Regions from separate parts of the Quatrionicoccus australiensis genome, predicted to be linked through region 2. Evidence: predicted binding sites of a transcription regulator. Region 2 holds the regulator's gene; each other region holds the start of a gene.
The links. The regulator FNR, encoded in region 2, switches genes on or off when oxygen is low (the NO sensors DNR and NnrR bind a similar motif). The targets are predictions, from matches to a motif close to TTGANCTAGNTCAA.
Positions count from the first base shown of each region.

Region 1: paaN (phenylacetic acid degradation protein PaaN) is a predicted target of FNR. The motif match lies at 6,526-6,539, and genes of this name have one in related genera.
Region 3: KI612_RS18005 (cytochrome-c peroxidase) is a predicted target of FNR. The motif match lies at 1,937-1,950, and genes of this name have one in related genera.

Region 1 is NZ_CP075188.1:1,500,042-1,510,661, forward strand. It holds gene pcaF (3-oxoadipyl-CoA thiolase) at 1-146, opposite strand, end outside; gene paaK (phenylacetate--CoA ligase PaaK) at 200-1,525, opposite strand; gene paaI (hydroxyphenylacetyl-CoA thioesterase PaaI) at 1,614-2,078, opposite strand; gene paaH (3-hydroxyacyl-CoA dehydrogenase PaaH) at 2,071-3,600, opposite strand; gene paaG (2-(1,2-epoxy-1,2-dihydrophenyl)acetyl-CoA isomerase PaaG) at 3,789-4,583, opposite strand; gene paaN (phenylacetic acid degradation protein PaaN) at 4,714-6,378, opposite strand; gene KI612_RS07220 (hypothetical protein) at 6,751-7,779, shown strand; gene KI612_RS07225 (2Fe-2S iron-sulfur cluster-binding protein) at 7,876-8,925, shown strand; gene KI612_RS07230 (branched-chain amino acid ABC transporter permease) at 9,019-9,894, shown strand; gene KI612_RS07235 (branched-chain amino acid ABC transporter permease) at 9,896-10,620, shown strand, end outside.
Region 2 is NZ_CP075188.1:3,122,974-3,133,593, forward strand. It holds gene KI612_RS14925 ((2Fe-2S)-binding protein) at 1-184, shown strand, start outside; gene selD (selenide, water dikinase SelD) at 279-1,325, opposite strand; gene KI612_RS14935 (heavy-metal-associated domain-containing protein) at 1,387-1,596, opposite strand; gene KI612_RS14940 (putative bifunctional diguanylate cyclase/phosphodiesterase) at 1,593-3,302, opposite strand; gene KI612_RS14945 (heavy metal translocating P-type ATPase) at 3,371-5,533, opposite strand; gene KI612_RS14950 (universal stress protein) at 5,530-5,961, opposite strand; gene KI612_RS14955 (sulfite exporter TauE/SafE family protein) at 5,970-6,641, opposite strand; gene hemN (oxygen-independent coproporphyrinogen III oxidase) at 6,705-8,108, opposite strand; gene fnr (fumarate/nitrate reduction transcriptional regulator Fnr) at 8,194-8,934, shown strand; gene KI612_RS14970 (TonB-dependent receptor) at 9,110-10,620, shown strand, end outside.
Region 3 is NZ_CP075188.1:3,801,154-3,811,773, forward strand. It holds gene lpdA (dihydrolipoyl dehydrogenase) at 1-1,163, shown strand, start outside; gene KI612_RS18000 (isochorismatase family cysteine hydrolase) at 1,229-1,921, opposite strand; gene KI612_RS18005 (cytochrome-c peroxidase) at 2,118-3,410, shown strand; gene KI612_RS18010 (Crp/Fnr family transcriptional regulator) at 3,503-4,174, shown strand; gene KI612_RS18015 (thioesterase family protein) at 4,226-4,717, shown strand; gene ppk2 (polyphosphate kinase 2) at 4,714-5,838, opposite strand; gene KI612_RS18025 (SixA phosphatase family protein) at 5,899-6,354, opposite strand; gene KI612_RS18030 (TerC family protein) at 6,669-7,628, shown strand; gene KI612_RS18035 (fatty acid cis/trans isomerase) at 7,625-9,973, opposite strand; gene KI612_RS18040 (EAL domain-containing protein) at 10,069-10,620, opposite strand, start outside.

The DNA of each region.
Region 1 (10,620 bases), 1.6 Mb from region 2:
ACGGCCGTCCAGTCGACCTGCGGATTGCGCTCCATCAGCGCCTTGAGCGGAATGGCGCCGAGGTCGTCGGCACGCACGCCGGACAGCGCGCCGCCGTAGCGGCCGATCGGGGTGCGGATGGCGTCGCAGATAAAGGCTTGAGTCATTTTTTTAGGATCCAGGATCGAGTTGTCAGGAGCGAGTGGTCGAGCCATCGGCCTCAGTCGCGTTTCGGGCGTTCGTCGAGCACGCGCTTGGCCTTGCCGACCTGGGTGCGCGGGATGGCGTCGAATTCCATGACGGTGATCTTGGTCGACACGCCGATGATGGTCTTGATGCGGTGCTGCAGTTCCTTGCTGATCTGCTGGATCTCGCTCTGCGGCAGCTTGCCGGACAGCTCGCGCTGGACTTCGCAGCGGACTTCGAGGTTGTCCATGTGACCGTCGCGGGTGACGACGACCTGGTAGTTGCCGGCCAGGCGCTTGTCGCGCAGGATCTGTTCCTCGATCTGGGTCGGGAAGACGTTCACGCCGCGGATGATCAGCATGTCGTCGGAGCGCCCGGTGATCTTGCCGATGCGGCGGAAGGAGCGGGCGGTCGGCGGCAGCAGGCGGGTCAGGTCGCGGGTACGGTAGCGGATGACCGGGAAGGCTTCCTTGGTCAGCGAGGTGAACACCAGTTCGCCTTCCGAACCGTCGGGCAGGACTTCGCCGGTTTCCGGGTCGATGATCTCGGGGTAGAAGTGGTCTTCCCAGATCACCGGGCCGTCCTTGGTTTCGATGCATTCGCAGGCGACGCCGGGGCCCATGACTTCGGTCAGGCCGTAGATGTCGATCGCGTCGATGCCGAGCTTACGTTCGATTTCGCTGCGCATGCCTTCGCCCCAGGGTTCGGCACCGAAGATGCCGACCTTGAGCGAGATTTCGTCCGGCTTGATGCCGAGGCGCTCGAATTCTTCGGCGATCACCAGCGAGTAGGACGGCGTCACCATGATGATCTCGGGCTTGAAGTCCATGATCTGCTGCACCTGCTTCTCGGTCTGGCCACCCGACATCGGCACGGCGCAGCAGCCGAGGCGCTCGACGCCGTAGTGGGCGCCGAGGCCGCCGGTGAACATGCCGTAACCGTAGGCGACATGCACCATGTCACCGGCGCGGCCACCGGCCGCACGGATCGAGCGGGCGACGACGTCGGCCCAGTTGTTGAGGTCGTTCTGCGTGTAGCCGACCACGACCGACTTGCCGGTCGTGCCGGAAGACGCATGCAGGCGGGCAATCTTGTTGCGCGGCACGGCGAACAGGCCGAACGGATAGTTGTCGCGCAGGTCGAGCTTGGTCATGAAGGGGAACTTGCCGAGGTCGCTCAGCGTCTTCAGGTCGTCCGGATGCACGCCCTTTTCCAGGCATTTGCGGCGATACGGCTCGACATTGTCGTAGCTGTGGCGCACCGACCACTTCAGGCGTTCGAGTTGCAGGGCCGAAATTTCGTCGCGGCTGGCGGTCTCGATAGCGTCGAGTTCGCCGGGCAGGGGTTTCTTGGCGGTCATGTTTGTCTCCTCTGTTGTTTGCTTGATCATTAGTTGTTGGCGGCTAGAGCGGTCAGCGGTTTTGCTAACAGCTCTTGCTTCCTAACAACTAACTGCTGCTTTCCAGTCCGGCGATCACTTCGCCATTGATGCGATAACTCTTGCCGCGGAACAGCGCGACGGTCTTGCCGCCGGCCACGCGCACGCTGATGTCGTAAACGCCGGTACGGCCGGCCGCGGAACGTTCGACAGCCTCGGCTTCGAGCGTGTCGCCTTCTTTCGCCGGGGCGAGGAAGTCGATATGGCAGGCCGACGCGACGGTGTTTTTGTTGTAGCTGTTGCAGGCATAGGCGAAGGCGGTATCGGCCAGGCTGAAGATCATGCCGCCGTGGCAGATGTGGTGGCCGTTCACCATGTCGCCGCGCACCGTCATGGTGAGCAGCGCGGCGCCCGGCTGGACGCGCACGATCTTCATGCCCAGTGCCTGCGCAGCGCGGTCACGGGAAAACATCGCCGTGGCGGTGGCTTCGGCCAGGGCTTGTGCCTCGGCCGGGGAGTGGTGGTGTTCAGTCATGGATGTTTCTTCCGGCAAAGACGGCGCGTTGCAGCAGCGGCGAAATGCGGTAGCGGTCCTCGCCGTAGCAGGTGCCGAGGTTGGCGAGCACGTCGCAGATGTTGCCGGCGCCGACCGCGTCGGCCCAGGCGAGCGGCCCTTGCGGGTAATTGACGCCGAGGCGCATCGCCGAGTCGGCGGCGGTTTCGGAGCAAACGCCCTGGTTGACCGCATCGGCCGCTTCGTTGGCGAGCATGGCAACCGTACGCATCACGGCCAGGCCGGGCACGTCGAGAAAGCGCGAGACGGCAAAGCCGGCGGCCTGCAGCAGGCCGACGGCCGAGTTGATGGCGGCCGGTTCGCACTGTTCGGCGGCAGCAATCGCAATGCGGCTGGCCGTGGCGTAGTCGAGTGCGAGGTCGATCAATACCGTATTGGCGACGCCGGATTCGGCGGCACATTGCGTCGCGCTGCGTCCGTCGGTGACGTAGAGCGTCGCGAGCCCGATGTCGGCGATACGGCCGTCCGTTTCCGGCGCGCGCGCAAAGGACAGGCCGCTGTGCGAAAGACGGTCAGCCAGTGCATCCGCAGCGGTCGACTCGCCAAAAACGGTGATTTTGCCGGCCGGCGTTTGCGCCGCTTCGGTCTGCGCGGCCGGTTTCACGGCGCCGTCGCGGTAATCGTAGAAGCCGCGGCCGCTCTTCTTGCCGTAGAAGCCGGCATCGACCAGTTCCTGCTGGATCAGCGAGGGCAAAAAGCGCTGGTCGTTGTAGAAGGCGCGCCAGACCGAGTTGGTCACGGCGAAATTGACGTCGTGGCCGATCATGTCCATCAGCTCGAACGGCCCCATGCGGAAGCCGCCGGCCTCGCGCATCACGGCGTCGATGGTGGCGTAGTCGGCAGCGCCTTCCTGCGCCAGGCGCAGCGCCTCGGCGTAGTAGGGGCGGGCGACGCGATTGACGATGAAACCGGGCGTCGATTTGGCATGCACCGGCGTCTTGCCCCAGGCCGCGGCGGTCGCGAACAGGGTGTCGGCGATGGCGCGGTCGGTCGCCAGGCCGGAGACGATTTCAACCAGGGCCATGAGCGGCGCCGGATTGAAGAAGTGCAGGCCGGCCAGGCGTTCCGGATGCTTGAGCGCGGCCCCGATGGCGGTGACCGAGATCGACGAGGTATTGGTGCCGAAGATGCAGTCGGCGGCGACGATGTCCTCAAGCTCGGCGTACAGCTTCTGCTTGGCTTCGAGGTTTTCGACGATGGCTTCGACGACGAGTGCGCAGCCGGCCAGATCGGCGAGGTTTTCGACCGCTTGCAGGCGCCCGCCGGCAGCCGTAGCCGCCGCAGCGGTCAACCTGCCTTTTTCGGCCATTTTGCCGAACTGGGTGCGGATGCCGTCAACGGCCTTGGCGGCGGCGCCCGGCCGGTTGTCGAGCAGACGCACGACATGGCCGGCGGCGGCTGCCACCTGGGCGATGCCGGCGCCCATGGCACCGGTGCCGACGACGGCTACGATGGCCGGTTGGGGGCTGCCGTATGCGTTCATTTTCCAGCGTGCATTCAATGCCGGATCAGGGGGCGCCTCAGTTCCCTCCCCTTCAAGGGGAGGGGTAGGGTGGGGATGGGTTTGATTTCCTTGCCCTTGGCGGGGAAACCCATCCCCATCCCGGCCTTCCCCTTGAAGGGGAAGGGGAGAGTCATCACGGGGTGTTGGGAGCGGAGCGTGGCTCATGCTCATTCCCCGGTGAACTTCGGTACCCGTTTTTCCATGAAGGCGGCGACGCCTTCGGCGTAGTCCGGGCTCCAGCCCAGCTCGCGCATGTAGCTGCCTTCCAGCGACAGTTGCTGCTCCAGCGTGTGGCCGGGGGCGGCGTGCATCGCCTGGCGGGTGCGCACCAGCGCCTTGGTCGGCGCCGTGGAAAGTTGCCTGGCCAGGGCGTCGACCGCTGCGGCGAACTCGGCATCTTCGACGCATTGCCAGATCAGGCCCCAGTCGGCGGCCTTTTCGGCGGGCAGCTTGTCGGCGAGCAGGGCGAGGCCCATGGCGCGCGCCATGCCGACGCGCTGCGGCAGGAACCAGGTGCCGCCGGTGTCCGGAATCAGGCCGATCTTGGAGAAGGCTTGCAGGAAGGAGGCGGACTTGGTGGCGAGCACCAGGTCGCAGGCCAGCGCGACCGAAGCACCGGCGCCGGCGGCGATGCCGTTGACCGCCGCGATGGTCGGCACGCGCAGGTTCTGCAGGCGCAGGATCAGCGGCTTGTAATTGGCTTCGACGACATTGCCGATGTCCGGCATCTTGCCGTTGATGCTGGCCATGTCCGGATCGGCCAGGTCCTGGCCGGCACAGAAGGCGCGGCCGGCACCGGTCAACACCAGAACGCGGATGTTTTTGTTGGTCTGGACGTGGTCGAGCGCGTCGCGCAGCTCGGCATGCATGGCGCCGGTGAAGCTGTTCAGCTTGTCCGGGCGGTTCAGGGTCAGGCGGGCGACGCCGGCCTCGACGTCAAACTTGATGTTTTCGTAGGTCATTCAATTCTCCAAAACGCGTGCAGAAATCGTCGCGAGCCCGTTCAGGCCGGCCTGAGCAGCGCAGTCGTACGCATGTACGGCGAGCAGCGCAGGGCCGGGATGGGCGGGCGCAGTAGATTTATGCATGCGTTCAAACGTGGTAGCGGCGCTGGACGACTACGAATCGGTTGGCGACGAAAGCGGCATCGGCATAGGACGCATTGGCGGCCGGATTGCCGCCGGTGCCGTGGTAGTCGGAATAGGCCGCCGACTGGTTCACGAAGACGCCGCCGGTCAGGTTGATCGACAGGGCGACCTTGGAACGCATGGTGGCGGCGGTCATCGCGTCGAGTACGTCGGCGCTGGTCGAGTAGATGCCGGCGGTCAGGGCGCCGTGGGTGGAAATGATGCGTTCGGACAGCGCAATCGCGGCGGCGGTGTCGGCGACCTTGACGATGAAGCTGATCGGGCCGAAGCGCTCTTCCATGTAGGCCTTCTCGTCGGCGGCATCGCAGGCGAGCAGGACCGGGGTGCGCACTTCCGACTTCGGGAATTCCGGGTTGTCGAGCCTGGTCGAGGCGAGGATGACCTTGCCCAGCGCGCCGCTGTCGGCTTCATTGATGCGCTTCAGCGTATCGGCCGACTGCACGGCGCCGAGCACGGCGAGGGCAACTTCCGGCTTGGACAGGAAGCCGGAGACGGCTTTTGCCAGGTCGGCACAGACCTCGTCGTAGCTCTTGTGGCCGTCTTCCGTTTCGATGCCGCCGGCCGGCACGAAGATCGCCTGCGAGGTGGTGCACATCTGGCCGGAGTAGAGCGACAGCGTGAAGGCCAGGTTGCGCAGCATCGGCTTGTAGGCGTCGGTCGAGTCGATGACGATGTTGTTAACGCCGGCCAGCTCGGCATAGACGCGGGCCTGGCGGCAGTTGTCGATCAGCCATTGGCCGAAGACGTTGCTGCCGGTGAAGTCGATCGACTTGACGGCCGGATCGGTCACCAGCTTTTGCGTCGTGGCGCGGTCGGCAACGCACAGCGTGACCAGGTTGGGATCGATGCCGTTCTCGGCCAGCACGGCGCGGATGGTGCGTACGGTGATCGCGGCCGGCAGGATGGCGTTGCTGTGCGGCTTGACGATCACGGCATTGCCGGTGGCGAGCGTGGCAAACAGGCCGGGGTAGGTGTTCCAGGTCGGGAAGGTGCCGCAGCCGACCACAACGCCGACGCCATGGCCGACCAGTTCGAAGTGCTTCTTCATGACCAGCGGCGGGTTCTTGCCCTGCGGCTTTTCCCAGGTCGTTTCAGTCGGCACGAAGCTTTGTTCGCGGTAGGCGTAGGCCACGGCTTCGAGGCCGCGGTCCTGGGCGTGCGGGGCGCCGGCCTGGAAGGCCATCATCCAGCCCTGGCCGGTGGTCATCATCACGGCATGGGCGAGTTCAAAGCTCTGCTGGTTAAGGCGCGACAAAATTTCCAGGCAGATGCCGGTGCGGCCGTCGGCGCCGGCTTTCTGCCAGCCGAACATGGCCTGCTGGCCGGCAGCGATCAGCGCAGCGTGGTCGCAGACGGGATATTGCACATTCAAATCGATGCCGTAGGGCGACTGTTCGCCACCGGTCCAGCCGCTCTGGCCGGGCTGGCCGAGTTCGAAGTTCTGACCGAGGTGGGCCTCGAAAGCTTTCTTGCCATCTTCGGCCGCCGTTTCGCCATAAGTCTTCGGGCTCGGCATCTCGTTATAGGCCGACCAGTAGCCACGGGTGTGAATGGCGTTGAGGGCACCGTCGAGCGTGGCGCGGTGTTTTTCCAGTAGTTGGGCGGACATCCATATCTCCTTGGGGCTTTTTTCTTGGGCAAGTGCGCTGCAGTGCGGCGCGAATCTGGGCGAACGATACGAAGTTGCTCGCATGTTGTCAATTGTTTGTATCGTAAAAATACCAATTTTTCGTGGTTATGTTTAGTAAAAACGATTTTGACGCAGTGCAAAAAATGAATAAAAACAATGGCGAAAAATGTTTTGTGCGCAAAATTTTTTGCGAGATTCTGAAATGTAAAATTTGTTCTGAAAAATATTTTACACAAAGCGATACAAAAAACGTTGACACGTGGTGTTGGTAAGTATCATTATTCGATCCACGCCATCCGGGCACCTGGATGACTTACCAACCTGAGACGAAAACCCCGCCAAGGAGGAGATATGGCTAGCAACAAGGAACGTTTTGCCGACAAGATGGAATTCCCGCCGGAAATCCAGCAGCCCAACATCTATCCGCTGTCCTGGAACAGCAAGACCAAGAAGTTGCAGGAAGTCTGGGAAGCCGCCCGTCGCGAAGACTGGGATCCGGAAAAACTGCCCTGGGATACGCTGGATGTAGACAGCTACACCTGGGAAGAGCGCGAATCCATCGCCTACTGGTGGAGCCTGCTCTCCGTGTTCGATGCTTCCGCACCGCCGGTTTTTGCCGAAGCGCTGATCAAGACCTATGAAGTGCATGAGGAAGATCCGGTTCGCAAGTGCTTCTTCTCTGTCACCCGCGACGAGCAGAACCACGAAATCATGTGCGGCCTGGCTATCACCAAGCTGCTCGGCCATCCGGACCCGATCACCTACGTGCCGAAGACCGACCTCGGCCGCCGCCTGCAGAAGAACGTGCAGTGGCTGTACTTCAACGGCGCCCGCTACTGGACCGGCTACAAGCAAGCCGTGCCCAAGTACGACCTGGCGGTATTGTTCAGCTCCTTCCTGATGGGCGAAATCGCTGCCGCCACCATCTTCAAGCAGATGTTCGACAACTCCCGCGAAGCCGTCTTCAAGGAAGGTTTCAAGAACATCGGCCGCGACGAAGGCCGCCACATGGCGATCTGCATGGCCGTCATGGAACGCGACTACCCGGGCCTCAAGGAAGAAACCAAGGCTGTCGTCACCAAGCAGATCCGCGCCGGTTACCTGTTCCTGTCGGCCGTGCTGTTCGAGCCGCCGATGGAATTCTGGGACCTGCCGGAAGACTTCATCGCCAACCAGCGTGAAGGCGAAGAAGTTGCCCGCGGCGCCGGTTTCGGCATCCCGAGCTACGAAGCCAAGCTGGAAAACTGGCGCAACGCGATGATCAACCTGAAGGGCGTGCTCGACAAATACAACATCCCCTTCCCGGCGATTCCGGAAGTCGGCATCACCGGTCAGGAAGTCAGCGACGTCGATCTGGACGACATCATTCCGGTCTTCTGATCGGTCGACCGTGTAAAAAAAGCAAAAACGGCCGGTACCCCGCAAGGGGCGCCGGCTTTGCCGCAATAGAGAAAACAAAAGCGAGGAAGAGACAAAATGGCGAAGATCATCATGCAGCCGTCTGGTAAATCGGTCGATTGCGCCTACGGCGATACCGTCCTGATGGCATTGGAAAAATCCGGCTACGCGCTGCCCAACAACTGCCGCGCCGGTGCCTGTGGCGAATGCAAGGTCAAGGTCACGTCCGGCCAGTTCGACCAGGGCATGGTGCTCGACATGGCGCTGTCGCAGGACGAACGCAAGCAGGGCTATGGCCTGATGTGTATGGCCAAGCCGATTTCCGAGGAAATCAGCATCGAGTGGGGCACCGAGGACGCCAAGCCGAAACTCTTCCCGCCGCGCGAAGACGCGCTCTTTGTGGTTACTGACAAGAAACAGATCGCCGCCCGCGTCGTCGAGCTGCGCTTGCGTCCGGTCGGCCAGCCGATCCGCTACTGGCCCGGCCAGTACGTGACGCTCGGCAATCCGCGCGCCGACATTCCGGCCCGCGCCTATTCCATTTCCAACGCACCGCGCCCGGATGGCGAACTGGTGCTGCAAATTGCCCGCGCCGAAGGCGGCGTGACCAGCAACTGGGTGCATGACCAGCTTGCGGTCGGCGAGGGCGTCAAGGTTTCCGGCGCCTACGGCACCTTCATCGGCGATCCGTCGGTCGATACGCCGGTGCTCTGCATCGCCGCCGGCACCGGCCTGGCGCCCGTGCTGGCGCTGGCCGAAGCGGCACTGCGTCGCGGCTTCAAGAAGCCGGTGACCATGCTCTTCTCGGCGCGCACCAAGGCTGACGTCTATAGCCAGGGCATGATGGCCTGGTGGCGCACCAAGCACCGCAACTTCGACTACAAGGTGACGCTGACCCGCGAAGAAGCCGAGGGTTTCCTCAAGGGCCGCATCGATGTCGTGCTGCCGCAGATGTTCAAGGATCTCTCCAAGCACACCATCTTCATTGCCGGCAGCCCGGAGTTTGTCGATGCCGGCGTTGCCGCCGTCAAAGCGCTCGGCGCGCAGGACGAGTTGGTGCATAGCGAGGGCTTCTTCGCGCAGCAGCAGCCGGTCACGGCGGATGCCGACCATCTGCTGGCCCACTGATCGATTTTTGCCCATTTGCAGCGGTCGACCGCTGCAAAACAATAAAAACGGAGACGACATGAACAACCATCGCCCGCGGGCAGGGAGGCTGTGATGCTTGCCCAGTTCCTGCAATTCCTCTTTTCCGGGATCACGGTCGGCGCCACCTACGCGCTGGCTGCGCTCGGCTTCACGCTGATCTACAACGCCAGCAACGTGATCAACTTCGCCCAAGGCGAATTCATCATGCTGGGCGGCATGCTTGCCGTGTTCTTCACGCAGGCCGGGCTGCCGCTGCCGGTCGCGCTGCTGCTCGCCATCCTGATCCCGGCCATCGTCGGCGTGCTGATCGAAAAGCTCGCCATCGAGCCGGTCAAGGGCGCCGAACCGGTCACCCTGATCATCATCACCATCGGTGCCTCGCTGGTCATTCGCGGCCTGACCGCGGTGATCTTCGGCAAGGGCACGCACAGCCTGCCGGCCTTCTCGGGCGATGCACCGATCGAGATTCTCGGTGCGACGCTGCTGCCGCAGAGCCTGTGGGTGCTCGGCGTGACCGCCGTGGTGGTTGTGGCGCTGTGGTATTTCTTCAACCGCACGCTGCACGGCAAGGCCATGCTGGCGACCTCGTTCAACCGCCTGGCGGCTGAGCTGGTCGGCATCAACACCTCCTGGGTGCTGTTCATGAGCTTCGCGATGTCGGCGGCGCTCGGTGCGCTGGGCGGCATTCTGCTCACCCCGATCACGCTGACCTCCTACGACGTCGGGATCATGCTCGGCCTCAAGGGCTTCGTCGCCGCCGTGCTGGGCGGCCTGGGCAACGGCCTCGGTGCCGTGGTTGGCGGCCTGCTGGTCGGCATCCTCGAAGCGATGGGCGCCGGCTACATTTCGTCCGCCTACAAGGACGCGATGCCTTTCGTGCTCATCCTGTTCATTCTCTTCTTCATGCCGCGCGGCCTGTTCGGCGGCAAATCGACGGATCGGGTCTGACATGAAGAAATCTGTCTACAACGGCCTTTACCTGGTCATCGCCATCCTGCTGGTGCTGCCTTTCGTGCTGCCCAACAGCTTCTACCTCGATCTGGCCATCCGCATGGCGATCAATGCCGTGATCGTGCTCGGCCTCAACCTCCTGATCGGCTTTGCCGGCCAGATCAGTCTTGGCCACGCCGGTTTCCTCGGTATCGGCGCCTATGCCTCGGCCGTGTTGCCGACGCATTTCGGCTGGCATCCGCTGCTTGCCATGGGCGCCGGCGCCGCCACCACCGGCATTCTTGCCGCCCTGGTGGCGCGTCCGATCTTCAAGCTCAAGGGCAACTACCTGGCGATGGCGACGCTCGGGCTGGGCATCATCATCAACATCGCCCTGCGCAACGAAGCGCAATGGACGGGCGGGCCGGACGGCATGCCGGTGCCGGGCATGGGCCTGTTCGGCTTCGAGCTGGCCAGCGACAAGCACTGGTACTGGGTCGTCGCGCTGCTGCTCTCGGTGTCGGTGTGGGCTTCGCTCAACCTGATCGATTCGCCCTTCGGCCGGGCGCTGCGTGCGCTGCACGGCTCCGAAGTCGCGGCGCAGGTGGTCGGCGTCGATATCGTGCGCTACAAGGTCGCGATCTTCGTGCTCTCCGCCGTTTTCGCCAGCCTGATGGGCAGCGTCACGGCGCATTACGTCGGTTTCGTCAGCCCCAACTTCGCCGACTTCTTCCATTCCATCGA
Region 2 (10,620 bases):
GGCCGTAACCGACCGCCAGATTCGCGAAGCCGCCGAAGGTGGCGCGCGGACCTTGAAAGACCTGCGCCGCGATCTCGGCGTGACGCGCGACTGCGGCCGCTGCGCCTCCTGCGCCCGCGAATGCCTGCGTGAAGCACACGCCGGCGAAGACAAGCCTGGCAATACGCCGCGCCTCGCCGCCTGAGGCCTGGCAAACAAGGCGCTGACTCGCCACTGGCGGCGCCAGCGGTCAACCGCCTAAAAAACGCATTTTTGCCCGCCGAATACCGCCCAGCGACTCAGGCGACCGTAATTCCCGGCTCACCCTCACCCAGCTCGCCGATCACCGAAACATGGCTGAAGCCTTGTTGCAGGAAGATCGACAGCACTTCGGTCACCGTGTCCGGCGTACAGGCAACGAGCAGGCCGCCCGAGGTCTGCGGATCGGTCAGCAAGGCACGCTCGGCATCGCCCAGATGCGCCGCCAATTGGACACCGGCCCCATAGCTCGTCCAGTTGCGCCCGGAAGCGCCGGTGATATTGCCCTGTTGCGCAAACTCCATGGCCTTGGGCAACAAGGGCACATCGGCAAAATTCAGTCCGGCATGCAGGCCGCTTCCCTTGCAGACTTCCATCAAGTGCCCGAGCAGGCCGAAGCCGGTGACATCGGTCACGGCATGCACGCCATCAAGACAAGCCAGCACCGGTCCCGGCGTATTGAGCTGGGTGGTGCTTTCGAGCATGGACTCATACTCGCTGTCGGAAAGCCCGTCCTTTTTCAGCGCCGCGCTGTACACGCCGACCCCGAGCGCCTTGCCGAGGATCAGCTTGTCGCCCGGCCGGGCCGTTGAATTGCGCTTGAGATGTGCGGGATTGACCAGGCCGATGACAACCAGGCCGTAAATCGGCTCGACCGAATCGATGGTGTGACCGCCGGCAATCGGAATGCCCGCCGCGCGGCAGACCGCCGCCCCGCCTTCGAGAATGCGACCTATCGTTTCTTCCGGCAACACCTTGACCGGCATGCCGACCAGGGCGAGCGCGAAGAGCGGCGTGCCACCCATGGCATAGACGTCGGAAATCGCGTTGGTCGCGGCAATCCGTCCGAAGTCATGCGGATCATCGACAATCGGCATGAAGAAATCGGTGGTCGCGACAATCGCCTGTTGACCGTTGATCTGATAGACCGCGGCGTCGTCGCTGGTTTCGGTGCCGACCAGCAGTTGCGCCGGGATGATGCCCGGCGTGGTGTTGGCCAGTATCCGTTGCAGCACGTCCGGCGCAATCTTGCAGCCGCAACCGCCGCCGTGCGACAGCCGGGTGAGTTTGATTTCGGATTCTGGCACGCCTGTTTCTCCCTGACTTCTATGCGGCAACAACATTCAATATCTGTATCCGGACACCGGATTACTCGGCGTCGAAGCCGGCATCTTCAATCGCATCGAGCAGCGCGGCACGGCTGACCACCTGCGGATCGAAGACCACCGTCGCCGCTGCGGCCTCCAGCGACACTTCGGCGGAAGCGACACCGGCCAGCGCGCCCAGCACGCCACCAATATTCTTGACACAACCCTGGCAGCTCATGCCACCGATCTTGATCTGCGTAGTTTCCATCATGCTTCCTTGTTCAAAAATGGTTGTTCGGCGAGCAGGCCGGCGATCGCATCGGCCGGCAAGGCACGGCTGAAATGAAAACCCTGCGCCATGTCGCAACCCATCTGGCGCAACAGGGCAAGCTGCTCGGCATTTTCCACCCCTTCGGCAAGCACGGTCAGGCGCAGGTTGCGCCCCATGCTGACGATGGTCGAGGCAATCGCCCGGTCATCCGAATCGACTTCCAGATCATTGATGAAAGAGCGGTCGATTTTCAGTTTACCGACCGGGAAGCGCTTCAGGTAGGCGAGCGAAGAATAACCGGTACCGAAGTCATCGAGCGACAACTCGACGCCCATCCGGTGCAGCGCCGAAAGCGTGCCGAGATTGATGTCGGCCTCGTACATCACGGTACGTTCGGTGACTTCCAGCTCAAGCCGCCCTGCCTCCAGGCCGGAGGTGGCGAGCGCGCCGGCGACGACGGCGACAAAGCCGGCCTGGCGGAACTGCACGGGCGCCACGTTCACCGCCATGGTGATCGGCGGCAAGCCCGCTTCGCACCAGGCCTGCGCCTGGCGACAGGCTTCGCACAGCACCCAGTCGCCAATCGGATTGATCAGGCCGGTCTCTTCGGCGACGTGGATGAAACGATCCGGCATGATCATGCCGAGATCCGGATGCTTCCAGCGAATCAGCGCCTCGACGCCGATGATCAGGCCGCTCTGCAGATTGACCAGGGGCTGGTAATAGAGCACGAACTCGTTCTGGTTCAGCGCACGCCGCAGGTTGCTTTCCATCAGCAGGCGTTCCAGCGTCGCCGTATTCATCTCGCTGGCGTAGAACTGGAAGGTATTGCGCCCGACTTCCTTGGCCCGGTACATCGCCGCATCGGCATTCTTGAGCAGGGTCTCGAGATCCTTGCCGTCCTGCGGATAGATGCTGATGCCGAGTGACGGGGTGATGGTCAGCTCATGCCCGCCGACCACGAAAGGCGTCACGCAGACATCGAGCAGACGCCGTGCAACCTCGGCCGCGGCCGCCGCGTGGATGCCGGGCAGGGCGAAAATGAATTCGTCGCCCCCGAGGCGGGCCAGCGTATCGATGCGCCGCACGGCCGCCGACAGGCGTCCGGAAACCTCGCACAACAAGTCGTCGCCGACACTGTGGCCGAGCGAGTCGTTGATCCGCTTGAAATGGTCGAGATCGAGAAAGATCAGCGCGATTTCACCCTCGTCGCGCTCGGCGGCAGCCAGCAACTGGGCAAAGCGGTCGCGCAGCAGACGCCGGTTGGGCAGACCGGTCAACGGATCAAAATCGGCCAATTCGCGGATTCTGCGCTCGGCCGCTTTCTGCGCCGAGAGATCGAGCAGGGTACCGACCGAAGCCGGCCGTCCGCCATAAGACGATGGCGAACCAAGGATCTGCACAGGAAAGGTCGAGCCATCCTGATGCACGGCCGTCAGCTCGTAATTGTGGCCGCTGACGCCCGCGGCACGCAGCTGCATCTGGTCGAGAACGAAGGGGTGCTGCTCGGGAATGATCAGGTCGAGCGGCCCCTTGCGGTCGACCAGCTCTTCGGCCGTAAAACCGAACAGGCGCAGGAAACAGGGATTGACGTATTTGAACAGGCGGTCCTGCACAACAAAGATGCCGACCTGTGCAGCGTCCATGGTCGCCAGGAAGTGGGCTTCCTGCTCAGCCAGAAGATTGGCAGCAGTATCTTCCGTCACTAGCAACGGCTCCTGCACACGCCCCCCGCCTGCAACGGTCATCGAAACTCCTGCTCCCCTTTTGCCTGTTATTTTCCCGGCCGCCAGCGTTTCAACAGCAGCGAGTTCGACACCACGGATACCGAACTCATCGCCATCGCAGCCCCTGCTACGACCGGATTGAGAAATCCCAGTGCAGCCAGTGGAATTCCCGCCACATTGTAGATGAATGCGAAGAAAAGGTTTTGCCGGATTTTGCCCAGCGTCGCAGCAGAAAGAGAGATGGCATCAGCGACGCCGTTCAGGTCGCTGCGAATCAATGTCAGGTCGGCCGCCTCGATCGCCGCATCGGAACCGGCACCAATCGCGAAGCTGACATCGGCAGCGGCCAGCGCCGGCGCGTCGTTGATGCCGTCACCGACCATCGCCACCAGTGCGCCGCCAGCCTTCAACTCGGCCAGCGCCGCGGCTTTCTCGCCGGGCAGGATGCCGGCCCGGAATTCGGCAATCCCGGCTTCGGCTGCAATGGCAGATGCTGTAACAATATTATCGCCCGTCAGCATCACCACCCGGATACCGCGTTCACGCAAGCGACGCACCGCCGCCTGAGAAGTCGGGCGCAAGGCATCGGCAATGGCAAAGATCGCCAGCAACTGTTCGCCGCCAAACATGGCCACGACTGTCTTGCCGGATTGTTGCAGATGCTGAATCCGGGCATCGTCAGCAATCCCGAACCAGGCTGGCGCCCCCAGACGCAGGATCTGGCCGTCTACGCTGCCACTGACGCCAAAACCCGGATGCGCCTTGAAATCGACACATTGTGGCAAGTCGACCGCCTGGCAGCGCGCCAGGATCGCCCGTGCCAGCGGATGCTCGGAACCCTGCTCAAGCGCCGCGGCCAGGCGCAGCACTTCCGCCTCGCTGCCCTGCATGACCTGCAGATCAACCACCTGCGGCTCGCCCAGGGTCAGCGTGCCGGTCTTGTCGAGCGCCAGCACCGTGATCCGTTCGGCACGCTCGAGCGCTTCGGCGTTCCGGACCAGAATGCCGGCCCGCGCCCCCTGCCCGGTACCGACCATGATCGCGGTCGGCGTCGCCAGCCCGAGCGCACAGGGACAGGCAATGACCAGCACCGCCACGGCGTTGACCAGCGCTTCGGCAAAATCGGCCGAATACCACCACCAGCCGGCAAAAGTCAGCAATGCAATCGAACACACCACCGGCACAAAGATCGCCGAAATCCGGTCGGCCAGACGCTGCACCGGCGCTTTCGACCCCTGTGCCTCGCCGACCAGCCGGATGATGCCGGCGAGCAGGGTCTGCTCGCCAACCCCGGTCGCCCGGCAGCGCAAGGCGCCCTGGCCGTTCGCCGTCGCCGCGAAGACGCGGTCACCGGTCGACTTGCCGACCGGCATGCTTTCGCCGGTGAGCATGGCTTCATTGACGCTGGAATCGCCATCCACCACTTCGCCATCGACCGGCACGCTCTCGCCCGGTCGTACCATGAAGATATCGCCCGGCATCAGCGCATCGACCGGCATTTCGACCCATTGCCCGTCGCGCTCGACGCGCGCCGTTTTCGGCTGCAGGCGGATCAGCGCCTCGATCGCCTCCGAGGTATGCGCCTTGGCCCGCGCCTCAAGCAACTTGCCAAGCAGGACCAGGGTGATGACCGCCGCGCCGCCCTCGAAATAGACGTGCTGATCAAGACCGAACAGCGTGACCACGGCGGAAAAGCCCCAGGCCATGCTGGTGCCGAGCGCGACCAGCACATCCATGTTGGCCCCGCCGCCACGCAGGGCCTTGAAAGCGCCGGCGTAGAAACGCCAACCGATCCAGAACTGGACCGGCGTCGCCAGCAGGAACTGCAGCCAGCGCGGCAATTCATTGTGCTGACCGTGTTCGCCGAACATGAAGAACATCTGCCCGACCAAGGGCAGACTCAAGGCAACGGCAATCTGGAACTGGCGGATTTCGTGGCGGTAGACACGCTGTTTTTCGGCTTTTTCCCGTGCCCGGGTCTGCCCATCGACAAGTGCCGCAGAAAAGCCCGCCTTCGCCACTGCAGCGACCACCGCCGCTTCGTCGGCCGCTCCGGCCAGACGAATGCGCGCTCTTTCAGCCGCCAGATTGACGTTGGCCTGCATGCCAGGCTGGCGATTGAGTACCTTTTCCAGGCGCGCCGAACAGGCGGCACAGGTCATGCCGCCAATCGAAAACTCGACGACCCGCCCACTCTCCGGTTCGTTCATTTGACCAGCAAGACCGGACAAGGCGCCAGATGCAGGACGCGCGCCGCAACCGAACCGGTCAACACGCCAGCCAGCGCACTTTGCCCATGCGTCCCCATGATGATCAGGTCACAGGCCAGTTCAGTGGCAACGTGGGCAATCACTTCAGCCGGCTGCCCGACGTGGATGTGGGTGGTATGAAAACGCCCGGCCGCATCCAGCTTCTTTTGCGCTTCGAGCAGGCTGGCCTGCCCTTCTTCGAGGTAATAGCCATGCAGGGTGTCCTTGCCGATATGGGCCTGCACACGGCCGATCGGAATCGGCGGATGCACATGCAGCAAATGCACCTCGGGCACCTCGGCAAACCAGGCGGCGTGGGCCAGCAGATGATCGACCGCGCGCAGCGAACAGGCCGAACCATCAACCGGCAGAAGAATTTTAATTGTCATCGTGCATCCTAAATCCAGTGCAGCAAGCGCATCAGGCCAAGCAAGCCATACAGACCGAAACCCAGAACCAGCAGCCCGGAAAACAGGCGGACCGCAGGCCGGCGAACAAACTCGTTCAGCCTTGCCAGCACGATGCCTGCGAGCAGCAGATTTGGCAAGGTTCCCAGACCGAAAGCCAGCATCAGCAAGGCACCGCGCCCGGCCGAGCCGGCCGTCAGGGCACTGGCCAGGGCGCTATAGACCAGACCACAGGGCAACCAGCCCCACAGCAAACCAAGCGGGAAAGCCTGCTGCACACTGCGCGCCGGCAGAAAACGACGCGTCAGGGGCTGCAGCAAACGCCACAGGTGCTGACCGAAACGTTCGGTAAAGGCCAGGGTACTGGTCACCCCCAGCAGATAAAAGCCGAGTGCAACCAGCATCAGGTTGGCAAGAAAATAGAGCACCAGGCGGATCGGCACCTGGCCCTCGAGGCCCAGACTGGCTGCACCGAGCGCACCGGCAACGGCACCGGCGATGACATAGGAGAGGATGCGCCCGGCGTTATAGGCAAGGTGCATCGACCAACGCGCCGGCGCGCCCATCGACAGGGCGCCGACAATGCCGCCACACATGCCGACACAGTGCGTGCCGCCAAGCAGGCCGACCAGGAACAATGCGAGAAAGCCGGAATCAGGCATGAAAAAACGGGGGAGACATCATAGGCGGCAGTTTAACCCGCCGCCTTGAAGCCGGCACCCCGTTCAGATCACTTTCGAGTAGCGCTTGCGCTGCCGATCGGCACGCAGATAGCGGTCGAAGACCATGGAAATGACACGCACCAGCATGCGCCCCGGCGGCAGAACGGTAATCCAGTCGCGCTCGATCTTGAGCAGGCCACCGCGCTCCATCTCGCGCATTTCCTCGATCTCGTCGGCAAAGTACTTGTGGAAATCAATCAGGTGCGAGCTTTCGATCGACTCGATGGACAGTTCGAAATGACACATCAGGGCCTGGATGATCGAACGGCGCAGGATGTCGTCAGCGGTCAGCTCAATGCCGCGGAAGACCGGCAGCAGATCGGCATCGAGGCGGTCGTAATACTCTTCCGCCGTCTTGACGTTCTGGCTGTAGGTCGGCCCGACCTTGCTGATCGACGAAATACCGAAAGACAGCATGTCGCAATCGGCGTAGGTCGAATAGCCCTGGAAGTTCCGGTGCAGGCGACCTTGGCGCTGGGCCACCGCGAGTTCGTCGTCCGGCTTGGCGAAGTGATCCATGCCGATATAGACATAACCGGCTTCGGTCAGCTTCTTGATCGCCAGCGCCAGGATCTGCAGCTTGGTATCGGCCGACGGCAGGTCGGCGTCGTTGATCCGGCGCTGCGGCTTGAACAGGCTGGGCATGTGCGCATAGTTGTAGATCGACAGGCGTTCCGGATCCATCGCCAGAACACGTTCCAGGGTCCGGTTGAAACCCATCACCGACTGGTGCGGCAAACCGTAGATCAGGTCGATCGAAATCGACTTGAAACCGTTGGCACGCGCATCGCGGATCACGTTGTAGGTTTCTTCTTCGCTCTGGACGCGATTCACCGCAACCTGGACCTTCTCGTCGAAGTCCTGGACACCGACACTCATCCGGTTGAAACCAAGTTCGCCAAGCAATGCAACGGTTGCCGTATCGACCTTGCGCGGATCGACTTCAATCGAATATTCGCCGCCTTCAAGCAGCTTGAAATGCTTCTTCGTTTCCCCCATCAACTGGCGCATCTCGTCGTGCGACAGGAAGGTCGGCGTACCACCACCCCAATGCAGCTGGATGACCTCGTGCTCACCATCACGGCCTTCCAGGCAGGCAGCCTGCATGTCCAGCTCCTTGGCCAGGTACTTGAGGTACTTGCCGCTACGCGCATGATCCTTGGTGATGATCTTGTTGCAGGCGCAGTAGTAACAGATGGTGTTGCAGAAAGGGATGTGGAAGTATAATGACAAGGGTCGGCTGATTGCGCCGATGTTGCGTTTGCCCAGCCACAGTTTGGCTGCGTCCGAATCGAAAGCCTCAACGAATCGGTCCGCTGTCGGGTACGATGTATAGCGGGGGCCGTTCACATCGAAGCGGCGAATGATCTGAGGATCGAAGACGAGGTTTTCAGTTGCGAAATTCATTAAACATACCGGCAAATTTTGATTGGATTATGTTGCGGCGCTGCACAATTTCCGTTGACTTGGATCAAGCGAACGCAGGTTGATAATGCCCCAAAACACGGCCATTCAGGAAATTTCCCTCTCCGTCATCAAGACGGCATGTTCGAACTGCAACTTGCGCGAACTATGCCTCCCGTTCGGGCTCAGTCTTGATGAACTCGAGCGCCTCGACGATCTCATTTCGACCCGGCGCCGGATCAAGCGCGGCGACCACCTTTATCGTGCCGGCGAGGCCTTCGACTCGATCTACGCGATCCGCAGCGGCTTTTTCAAGACCGATGTGCTGCTCGAGGATGGTCGCGACCAGGTAACCGGCTTCCAGATGGCCGGCGAACTGCTTGGTCTGGATGGCATCAGCACCGAATTTCACACCTGCAACGCAATCGCTCTCGAAGACAGCGAAATCTGCTCGATCCCCTTCTCCCGCCTGGAAACCCTGTCGCGCGAAATCCACAATCTGCAGCACCATTTCCACAAGGTGATGAGCCGCGAAATCGTGCGCGACCACGGCGTCATGATGCTGCTCGGCACGATGCGCGCCGAAGAACGCCTTGCTGCCTTCCTGCTCAACCTGTCGCAGCGTTTCACGGCCCGTGGCTTCTCGCATGCCGAGTTCTACCTGCGCATGACGCGCGAGGAAATCGGCAGCTATCTCGGCCTCAAGCTGGAAACCGTATCGCGCGCCTTCTCGCGCTTCCAGGAAGAAGGCTACATCGCCGTGCAGCAGAAACACATCCGCATACTTGATGTAAATGGCCTCAAGGCCCTGATGAATCACCAGCGCTGAGTCAGCGGCAAGCATCACCGTCGCAGCAGCAAAACCGCAGAAACTCTGCTGATCAGTCGCCAGGCCTCCCCCCGCAAAAGAAAATTGCCGATGTCATCTGCGGCAATATGCCGCATTCCTGTGCGCAATCAACTCTAAGAGAATCCGCCGGTTAAAAATATAACCGGGGAAATCCATGCTCTTGCGCATCCATCCATTAGCCGCCGCCATGGCGCTCGCCTTTTCATCGGCTGCCTTCAGCCAGACTGCACCCGATACCGCCAATCCGGACCAGGTCATGGACAATGTTCTGGTACGCGCCAGCCGCACTGACGGCATCGATGCGCAATCCGGCTCGGTCAGCAATGAACAGGTTCGCGCCCAGCGTCCGGCGACCAGCGATACCGCGACCCTGCTCAAGGACATCCCCGGCGTCAGCCTGAACAGTGCCGGCGGCGTTTCCAGCCTGCCCGCCATCCACGGCCTGGCCGACGACCGCCTGCGCATCAAGGTGGACGGCATGGACCTGATCTCGGCCTGCGCCAATCACATGAACTCGCCGCTCTCCTACATCGACCCGAGCAATGTAGAACAGATCAAGGTATATACCGGCATCACCCCGGTCAGCGTCGGTGGCGACAGCATCGGTGGCAGCATCATCGTCAAGTCGCGCGAACCGCGCTTCGCCAGGGCCGGCGAAGGCCTGCTGACAAGCGGCGAACTCGGGACTTTCTATCGCTCGAACGGCAATGCCTGGGGCGTCAATGCCGCGGCGACGATTGCCAACGAGAACCTGAGCATCAGTTACAACGGCTCGACTGCCGAGTCCGGCAACTACAGCTCGGCCAAGGATTTCAAGCCGGATGGCATGACCACGGTCGGCAAACCCAACCTGGCCCGCAACGAAGTCGGTTCCTCGGCCTACAAGACCGAGAACCATGCGCTCGGCTTTGCCCTGCGTCACGAAAACCACCTGCTTGATCTCCGCCTCGGTTACCAATACATCCCCTACCAGGGCTATCCCAACCAGCGCATGGACATGACCGAGAATCGCAGCACCCAGATCAACCTGCGCTACACCGGCCTGTTTGACTGGGGCAAGCTCGAAACCCGCGTCTACAACGAGGAAACCCGCCACAAGATGGACTTTGGCGACGACAAACGCTTCCTTTACCCGAATGGGGCCGAAGGCATGCCGATGGACACCCGCGGCAACAATACCGGCCTCCAGGTCAAGGCCGACATCGCCCTCGCCGGCAAGGACTTGTTGCGGGTTGGCGGCGAGTTGCAGCGCTACCGCCTCGACGACTGGTGGGAACCGTCCGGCACCGGCGGCATGGCACCGAACACCTTCTGGAACATCAACAGCGGTCAACGTGACCGGTTTGACGTTTTTGGCGAATGGGAAGCCAACTGGACAACCCAGTGGAAAACCCAGATCGGCGCACGCAGCAGCACCGTGCGCATGGATACCGGCGAAGTCCAAGGCTACAACACCACGATGGCGGCTTACCTGGCCGAATCGACCGCATTCAACCAGGCCGACCGCAAACGCACCGACAACAATTTCGACCTCAGCCTGCTCGCCCGCTACACGGCAAATGACAATCAGAGCTTCGAAGGCGGCTACTCCCGCAAGACCCGCTCGCCCAATCTTTACGAGCGCTACAGCTGGTCGACCGGCGGCATGGCGATGCGCATGGTCAA
Region 3 (10,620 bases), 680 kb from region 2:
GCAAGCTGACCGGCGGTCTGGCCGGCATGGCCAAGGGCCGCAAGGTCGACATCGTGCGCGGTTTCGGCACCTTCCTCGACCCGCACCACATCGAGGTCGAAGTCACCGACGGCACGGGGCAAGACAAGACCGGCGCCAGGAAGGTCATCAAGTTCCAGAAGTGCATCATCGCTGCCGGCTCGGCGGCCGTGCATCTGCCCTTCATCCCGAAGGATCCGCGCATTGTCGATTCGACCGGCGCGCTCGAACTGCGCTTCGTGCCGAAGAAGATGCTGGTCATCGGCGGCGGCATCATCGGTCTGGAAATGGCCACCGTCTACTCGACGCTGGGCGCCAAGGTCGATGTCGTCGAAATGCTCGACGTGCTGATGCAGGGCCCGGACCGCGATGCGGTCAAGGTCTGGGAAAAGCAGAACACGCACCGCTTCGACAAGATCATGCTGAAGACCAAGACGGTTGCGGTCGATGCCAAGGAAGACGGCCTGTGGGTCAAGTTCGAAGGTGAAGGCGCGCCGAATGTCGACGCCACCCGCTACGACATGATCCTGCAAGCCGCCGGCCGCGCGCCGAACGGCAAGAAGATCGGTGCCGAGAATGCCGGCGTCGCGGTCACCGACCGCGGCTTCATCAACGTCGATGCCCAGATGCGCACCAACGTGCCGCACATCTTCGCGATCGGCGACATCGTCGGCAATCCGATGCTGGCGCACAAGGCGGTGCATGAGGCGCACGTCGCGGCGGAAGTCGCGGCCGGGCACAAGGCTGCCCTCGACGCGCAGGTCATCCCCGGCGTTGCCTACACCCATCCAGAAGTGGCATGGGTCGGCTACACCGAAGACCAGGCCAAGAAGGAAGGCCGCAAGGTCGAAGCCGCAAAGTTCCCGTGGGCAGCCTCCGGCCGCGCCATCGCCAACGGCGCCGAGTACGGCTTCACCAAGCTGATCTTCGATGCCGAAACGCATCGCGTGATCGGCGGCGCCATCGTCGGCCCGAACGCCGGCGACATGATCGGCGAAGTCTGCCTGGCCATCGAAATGGGCTGCGATGCAGTCGATATCGGCAAGACCATCCACCCGCACCCGACGCTGGGCGAAACGGTCGGCATGGCGGCCGAAGTCGCGCACGGCTCCTGTACCGACGTGCCGGCACCGCGCAAAAAGTAAAACCCGGCGCCACCGCCGGGTCCAAAAAAGGCGACGGATTCCGTCGCCTTTTTCACGTTCACCGCTCAGCGAGCCAGCGCTGCCAGCGCCTCGGCCGTGGTCCACACGCCGCTCGCGATCATGCCGTAATTGACCAGCGCCGCCTGGTAGGCCGCGTCGCCTGGCGCAGCGACGGCATCCTTGACGACATAGACCTTGAAACCGTTCTCCATCAGCGTGCGCATGTGCGAATCAACGCACAGGTTGGCAACCATGCCGCCGAGGATCACGGTATCGATGCCGCGACTGCGCAACTGGTAGATCAGGTCGTTGCTCTCCGGCCCGTACATCTTGTGCGGCGCGGCAATCACCGTCTTGCCGTCGTCGATGTAGGGCTTGTAGGGCGCGTAGAAATCCGCCCCCGCACTGCCGGCACGCAAGGCCTGCATGTCGAGCAGTTGGCGCTGCAGTGTGCCGGCCTGCGTCCAGTCACTATCGCTTTTGCCGAAAACCAGCGGGTCGACCGCCAGGAGCACTTTCTTCTCCTTGGCGGTACGCATCAACGCCGCGAGGTTGTCGATGGTGCCGAGCGCCTTCAGGTTGTCGGCGAGCAGGCCGTACAACTTGCCGTCCTCGCGCAGGAAATCGTTTTGCGGATCGGTGATGAGCACGGCGGTGCGTGCCCGGTCAAGCGGCGCCAGGCCGCCGCCGGCTTCGGCCGGCAGGGCGCAGAACAGGATGGGCAGGGCGAAGGCGAAGCCGAACAAGCGATTTTTCATGATGCGGACCTTTCCTTGATACGGTTGAAATGGGCGGCCGGAACGCCCGGCCGTGCGGCGCATCCTGCCCGGCCGCCCGGGACCGGTCTGTAGCAAGGGTTACACAAGGCGGATCGGCGCCCAGCGTGACTTTTGCTACATATCCGGCGCCAGCCGGCGGCTATCGTTCGCTCCATTCCTTCTCGTGGAGCACGACATGAACAGCGAACTCACCGACCTGCTCGCCATCGGCATCCCGGCCACCGGACTCGGCATAGCCGCCCTCGCCCTGATGATCCACCAGGAGCTCGGCCCCTTCGCCAGCCTCGACCGCGCCGGCAAGTGGCTGCTCAGCGCCGCCTTCGGCATGGGGTTGCTCGCCTTCGGACTGAAGATGGCGGTCGCCGTCGCCATCGAAGGCAACCCCGGCCATCTCGCCGCGCCGCACCTGCCTTTCCCTCTGTTGCCGCAGGCGGCAACCGCAGCAGAAGGCGTCGAGTTCGCCAACCCGGCACCGCCGCGAAGCGCGCGCCATGTGTGGGCGGCCTTGCCCGAGGTCGCACCGGCCCCGGCCGACAACCCGACCACGCCGGCCCGGGTGGCGCTCGGTCGACGCCTGTTTTTCGAGAAAAAACTGTCCGGCGACGGCAGCCTGGCCTGCGCTTCCTGCCACGACCTGTTCGCCTCCGCCGGCGCCGACGGCCGGCCGACGGCCAAGGGGATCGCCGGGCAAGTCGGCATGCGCAACACGCCGACCGTCTGGAATGCCGCCTTCCAATCCGTGCTGTTCTGGGACGGCCGCGCCGCCTCGCTCGAAGAGCAGGCCATGGGCCCCATCCTCAACCCGCTCGAAATGGGCCTCGCCTCGCCGGCCGAGGCGGAACGGCGGCTCAATGCCGATGCCGCCTACCGCGCCGAATTCCAGGCCGCTTTCGGCGACGCGGCGCCGATCAGCTTCGTGCGCATTGCCCAGGCCATCGCCGCTTTCGAACGCACCCTGATCACGCCCGACAGCCCCTACGACCGCTTCGTGCGCGGCGAGACCGGGGCGCTGACGCGCGCCCAGCTGCGCGGCATGGCGCTGTTCGAAACGGTCGGCTGCGTACTCTGCCACCGCGGCCCCAATTTCAGTGACGCCAGCCTGCTCGGCGGCGAGAACGCGCGCCGCGTCTTTCCCGCCAATGCCACACCCTACGAAACCAAGTACGGACTGCTCGTCAATGGCGAACGCGCTGCCTGGCGCGTCGCCTCGCTGCGCAACGTGGCGCTGACCGGCCCTTGGCTGCACAACGGTTCCGTCGACTCGCTGCCCGAGGTGGTGCGCATCATGGCCGGCGCCCAGCTCGGGCGCTCGGCCGGCCTGACCACCTGGCTGGACGAAAAACGCGTGCTCGGCAAGGTCGACCGCTCGCCACTCGGCGAGCGGGAAATCGCCGACCTCGTCGCCTTTCTCGAGGCCCTGAGCAGCGACTCCCTGCGCGCCCGCATGTCGGCAGAAAAATCAGGATGAATGCATGCGACCGGCCCGGCGGAGCTAGAATTCCCCTCCTCTATCCGCCGCCTGCCGGAACGTCGGCGGTCGACGCGGCCCGGGAGGGGAAAATGCCGACACTGGAAGACTACAAGCCGTTCTGCCAACTGAGCGCCGCCGGCAAGGTGCGCCTGCGCGAAGCCCAGGTCAGCCACCATTGCGCCTCGGCGACACCGCTGCTGGTCAAGGGACAGCGCGTCTCGGGTGCCTACTTCGTGCTCGAAGGCCGCTTGCGCGTCTTTTCCCTGGCCCCGAACGGCAACGAGGCAACGCTGTATTGCATCGAACCGGGCGAAACCTGCGTCTTCGCGCTAAACAGCCTGTTCAACGACCTGCTTTACCCGGCCTGGGTGCAGGCCGTCGACGCCACCACCATCGCGCTGCTGCCCGGCCCGCTCTTCCACCACCTGTTCGCCGGTGAAGCGGTGATCCGCGACCTCACGGTGCGCACGTTGTCCACGCTGGTTTTCCGCCTCATGGCCGAACTCGAGGAAGTGCATTCCTACAAGCTCAACCAGCGCCTGGCCAACCTGCTGCTGGTCCACGCCTCGGGCAACGGCGAATTACGCATGACGCAGCAGCAGATGGCCTGCCATCTCGGCACCAGCCGCGAGGTCGTCGCCCGCCTGATCGGCGAACTGGTCGGCGCCGGCCTCATCGAGACCGGGCGCGGGCGCAGCCTGATCCGCGATGCACGCGGTCTGGCGGCACTGATCAACGGTACGGCCGGCAACGCGGGTTAAACTTGCGCCTGACGGGAACCCGTCGCCCCCCATCCCTGTCTGTAGAAAACGATGACCGCCCACCCCGCCCTGCCCCGCCGCTCACCCGAAGAACAAGCCCGCCTCGAAACCTCGTTGCGCGATGTCTTCGAACACAAGCTCTGCTTCAACGAACTGCTCGGTTTCAAAGTCGAATCGCTGGATCCGGAAGCGCCGCAAATCAGCTTTGCCATGCGCAAGGACCTGATCGGCCACTTCCTGCATGGTCGCCTGCACGGCGGCGTGATCGCCACGGTCCTCGATACCGTTGGCGGTCTGGCCGCCACGGTGGCGATTGCCGAAAAATTCAACGACGAGAGTACCGAACAGGTTGCCCATCGTTTTGGACGCATCGGCACCATCGACCTGCGTACCGATTTCCTGCGCCAGGGCATAGGCAAAAAATTTACGGCCACCGGCCGGGTAACCCGTCTCGGTGGCCGTCTGGCCTCGGTGCAGATGACGCTGGAAAACGAAGCCGGCCTCTTGATCGCAACCGGCTGCGCTTCCTACGTGATCAGTTAAAGGATAGGCACGCCCTGCTGCTCGCCACGCTCGAAAACGACGTTGGCGCGGCCGACGATCAGCGGATCGAGATTGCCGATGCGGTCGGTATCCTTGTTGGTGTAGGGCAGCTTGTGCAGCACGTAACGCATGGCATTGAGGCGTGCGCGCTTCTTGCAGTTCGACTTGATCACCGTCCACGGCGCATCGGCGGTATCGGTATGGAAGAACATCGCCTCCTTGGCCTTGGTGTAATCGTCCCACTTGTCGAGTGAGGCCATGTCGATCGGCGACAGCTTCCACTGCTTGAGCGGATGCACCTTGCGCTCGCCGAAACGGCGACGCTGCTCTTCCTGGCTGACCGAGAACCAGAACTTGATCAGATGCGTGCCGTTACGCGCCAGCATGCGCTCGAATTCCGGCGCCTGACGCACGAACTCGCTGTATTCCTGATCGGTACAGAAACCCATGACCCGCTCGACGCCGGAGCGGTTGTACCAGGAACGGTCGAACAGCACGATTTCGCCGCTGGTCGGCAGGTGCTGCACGTAGCGCTGGAAATACCACTGGCCGCGCTCCATCTCGCTCGGTTTTTCCAGGGCGACCACGCGTGCGCCGCGCGGATTCAGGTGTTCCATGAAACGCTTGATGGTGCCGCCCTTGCCGGCCGCATCGCGGCCTTCGAAGAGGATGACGACCTTCTGCCCGGTTTCCTTGACCCAGGCCTGCAGCTTGAGGAGCTCAACCTGCAGGCGGTATTTCTGCCGCTCGTAGTTGCGGCGCTGCATCAGGTTCTTGTACGGGTAGCCGCCTTCGCGCCAGTCCTTGACCAGTTCCTCATCCGGGCTGACCGGCAGCTGTTCGTTGCGCAGGCCTTGCTGCTTGAGCAGGTCGCGCAACAGGGCGACCTTTTCGTCGGCGGGCATGCCGGCGATGACATCGCGCATGGCGCCCAATTTCGACTCCTGGGCAGCGTCGACCGCTGCGTGCACGGTAAATCCTTCAATTCCTTCCGGCGTCAGTACCGGGGGAATATCTCCGCTGGCGACGGAACGCTGACGCGGCTTGCGAACCGCTGTCTTTTTCGGGGTGGCAGCAGATGCTGCCGGCGGGGTTGCCGTTGTCTTTTTTGTTGAAACCATACCCTCTTCTCCAAGCGTTGAAGCGAAAGGGCTTATTTCACGCCTAAGCGGCGCGCTTGTCTAGTCCAGCAATTCGGCTGGAATGACCGCGCGCAGCACGGTTTGCGTTTCGCCGCGACGGACGCGGTTGCTCAGCCACCACAAGGCGCCCTTCTTGATCGTCCATTCCGACTCATGGCCGGCGAGCAACAGCGACGCCATGCGCCCCAGGGATGGCTGGTGACCGACGATGAGTACCGAACCATTGGCATTCGGCCAGCCGGAAGCAGCAATCAGTTCCGAAACGCAGGCGTCGGGACCGATCTTGCGATGCGTTTCGAAAGGCAGCTTGAGCGCCTCGGCAGTCTGCTGCGTGCGGATCGCCGGGCTGACGATGATGCGCATATCCTTGAGCTGACGCTTATGCAGCCAGGCCGCCATGCTGTGTGCCTGCTTTTCGCCACGCTCGGTCAGACGCCGCTTGAGGTCATCCTCGCCGTCTTCGGCTTCGGCATGGCGCCACAACAAGAGATCCATCGTTCAGCCCCTTTTTGGAAAGTGCATTATCATGAGGTACGCATGTTACGACAATATTGCAACATCATGAACTGCGCACTTGAATTGAATAGTTGACAGACGTAGTCAACTTTATTAGAGTTCGTTCATCCCAAGGGGGAGTAGCTCACTTCCGGCCTGTCGTCATCACGAAGCGCAAGCTTCCGGCAACCGGGCAGCGCACCACGCTGCGAGCAAGACCTTTGCCGCGACGGCGAGGCTCCTTTGGCATTCCACGGCCCCTGCCCATCCGGCACGGGCCGTTTGTTTTGTGGAATGCGCAAAAGGAAATTGATATGGAAACCATAGGCAGTACCGGTTTGTGGCTCGCCTTCACGGGCATCGTCCTCGTCATGCTGGCGATCGACCTCTTCGTGGTCGGCGGCGGCAAGGAACACCGCGTCAGCTTCAAGGAGGCCGCCGTCTGGTCGGTGATCTGGATCAGCATCACGCTGGCCTTCGCCGGCGGTCTGTGGTGGTACCTCGACGGCAGTCTGGGACGCGAAATCGCCAACACCAAGACACTGGAGTTCATCACCGGCTACCTGATCGAAAAGGCGCTGGCGGTCGATAACGTCTTCATCTGGCTGATGCTCTTCTCCTTCTTCGCCGTACCGCTGGAATTGCAGAAGCGCGTGCTGCTCTACGGCGTGCTCGGCGCCATCGTCATGCGCACCGGCATGATCTTCGCCGGCGCCTGGCTGATCACGCAGTTCCACTGGATACTTTATGTCTTCGGCGGCTTCCTGCTGCTCACCGGCATCAAGATGTACTGGTTCGCCGACGAACAGCCCGACCTCGAGAACAATCGCCTGATCAACTGGCTGCGCCGCCACATGAACATCAGTTCGAGCTTTGACGGTCAACGCTTCTTCACGCGGCAAAATGGGGTCCGCTACGCGACGCCGCTCTTCCTTGCCCTGGTGCTCGTCGAACTGTCCGACCTGATTTTCGCCGTCGATTCGATCCCGGCCATTTTCGCGATCACCACCGACCCGTTCATCGTGCTGACCTCGAACATCTTCGCCATCCTCGGCCTGCGTGCCATGTACTTCCTGCTCGCCGGCGTCGCCGACCGTTTCTCGCTGCTCAAGTACGGTCTCGCCGTGGTCCTCATGTTCATCGGCGTCAAGATGCTGCTGCTCGACATCTACACGATCCCGGTCGGCTTCTCGCTCGCCGTCGTCGCCACCATCATCGGTGCCTCGGTATGGGCTTCCCTGCGCAAGGAAGCCCGCGAGCGGAAGAACGGCTAACGGTTCTCGAAGCGGCTGTAGTCAAGAATGGCCGCATCCTGCGGTGCGATCCGGCGCCATTCGGCGTGGATCGCATCGCTCAGCGGCCAGAAGCGGCGGTCAGTGCGGCGCACGCCGAAACGGTCGGTGAGGGCGATCAGGTCGTCCTCACTGCCCAGGCGGACGACGGCATCGGTGAAATTGGCCAATTCTGCGACGTCGACCGTATAGAAGGCATTGGGGTAGGCGCCGACGACCCCGTTGAGCGCCAGCAGCGTGTCCTCCTGCGGCAGACGGCGGGCCGACTCGCCAAACAGCTCGGCAACATTGCTGTGCGCACTGTTGCGCACCAGCGACACCAGACGCAGCCTGCCGTCCGGATAGCGGATGCTGAGCAGGCTGTTTTCCGGCAAGACCGACGCCGGAATACCGCGCACCTGATTGAGCCGCTGGAATTGCGCCACTTCCCGCCCCGACCAGCCATTTGCCGACCAGTCCAGGCTGCGTTCGCGCACCGGCTCGACCCTTGCCTGCAATTCGGCATAGAGCTCGCTCAGATGATCCTGGCTGCGATAATGCATGCCGCTCTCTTTCGGGAAAAATGCCGCGGCATCGGCAAACTGGCGGATATGCGGCTCGCTGCGACCGCGATACCAGTGATCGAGTACCGCCTGCCTATCCTTGAGCGGCAGCAGCGTCAGGAAATTCTGCTCGCCTTCCATGCGCAGGAAGTCCATGTAGAGGCGGGTCGCCACCTGGTGACCAAGATTGCCGTAAACATCGAAGCCGGCGACCAGCAGGTAATGCATGCGCTCGAACAGCGGATAACCAAGCAGCAGGGTCGTCTGCGGCCGCTCGCCAACCAGGCCGCGCAGCACCGAGGCACTGTCGAAATGGCGGAACACGGTCAAGGCTGCATTCGGATTCTGGCCATCGCCATTCCACAACTTGTCCGGTGCCGGCAGGTAGTCCCGGCTGGCAAATTTGGCGAGCACCGAGCTCTTCGCTTCCAGATACTTGTTTTCCAGCCTGGCATACTGGCGCCAGGTGAGCGGTCCGATCGACCCCTCGCGCTCGGCAGGCAGGCGCAGGTTCGGCATTGCCGCATCCAGCATGGCATTCATCAACCGGGTTTCCTTGCTGTCCGGCGCAACGAAAACCACCCAGAAATGATCGTTGATGACGTTAAGCGCCACCTGACCGCGACAAACCGGGCCTTTCATGAAGCCCATCAACGTGAATTGGGCATCATCAAGCATGAAGCGGTAGCGGGCATCGACCGGCAGCGCCCGGAAAGTCACGAAAGGATTCGCCGCCACCTCCGGCGCATAGCCGGGCAGATCGCCGACCGGATAGTCCGCCGCCAGGAACCAGCCGCGCAGACGCTCCATGCGTGCCGCATCAAGCTTCAGCGGCATGTGCTTCTTGGCGACAGAACTCGCCTCCATGCGCTGCAAACGGTAGTAAACCCGCTCGACACCGGGGTCGTCATACGGTCGACGCGTGGCAATCAGGTCAATTGGCTGACCGGCCGGCGTCCGGCTGCGCACCAGTTCGAAAAACTGCCGGGGCATTTCGTCAAAGTACAGGTGCCCGATATACCAGTGCTCGTAGATATAGCGGGCCATCAGCTGTTCCTTCAGGCTGTCGCCATTCAGGAAGCGTTCCCAGTCGGCCAGCCGGCGCTGGACATTGGCCGGCAGAGCGGCCGGCAGTTGATAGGGGGCACCGGCCTCCAGCCAGCGGCTCAGCGTCTGATGCTCGGTAGCACTCAGCGGCGGCAGACCGAAGGGCATGCCGCGTGCCGGATGGCGCAAGGCATAGTCGTCGAGTCCCTCGGCCCGGACACACATCTGGGCGCGATCCAGCGAAAAATCGAAATCTTCATCCGGCAAGGGACCGCTCGCCGGCCCCGGATTGAGGCGCTTCATTTCCAGCAGGCGATGCAGCACGCCCCCCACCCGGTTGGCCTCCGGTGTCGAGACGCGCTCGTTGAGCACCGGGAAGAAACCCATCTGCCGCCATTGCACGGTGGTCGCCGCATCAATGCCGAGGCGGGTCGGCGGATCGGCCAGCAGGCGGATCGCAGAGTAGACGACGTCAGTATTGGCGCCGCGCGTCAGCCCGGCATAACTGCTCAGGTTGAGCTGGCAAGGCGCATCGTAGCAGGCATGGCAACTGACGCAGCGCTGGTCGAGAATCGGCCGCACCTCTTTCCAGTAATCCGGCGCCGCCGCGTTGGCAAGGACAGGAAAGCGATCGAAACGCGCCGGGTTGGGCAGGCCGAAACGGTCGTCGAGGCGCAGGGAAACGACCGTGGCACAGGCCGCCAGGAAGAGAAACAGCAGGGGGGCAAACTTGCGCATGACTGGACTGAGAAAAAATGGCCCACCGGCATGGCAAGGCCCTGATTTAAAAAAGCCCGCGAGGAATCAGTAATGCCGGGATCCCTCTCGCCACCTCAACGGGCACAGTAACTGCGAACCAACTCCTCGGCTGAGAGCGGGGTTGCGAACAAATAGCCCTGACCGATGTTGCAGCCCAGATCGCGCAGTACATCCAGCTGCTCCTGCGTCTCTATACCCTCGGCCACCACCGAGAAGCCGAGGGTTTGCGACATCGCCAGAATGGTCTGGGCGATGGCCCGGTCGTCGAGATTCTGGGCAATATCGGCAACGAAGGACTTGTCGATTTTCAGCTCGTCGAGCGCGAAACGGCGCAGGTAGGCAAGCGAGGAATACCCCGTGCCGAAGTCGTCGATACTGAGCTGGACGCCCAGGGTCTTCAACTCGCGCAGCATTTGCTGCACCCGGTCGACGTTGTCGAGCAGGGCACTTTCGGTCAGCTCGACGACGAGCCGGGTTGCATCGAGGCGGTAATGGCTGAGCAGGCGACGCATCAGCACCGGCAAGTTGGTACGCCGCAACTGCTCGGCCGAAACATTGATCGAAATGCGGGGCACGTGATGTCCCTGGGCAATCCACAGCGCCATCTGGCGACAGGCGGTCGCCGC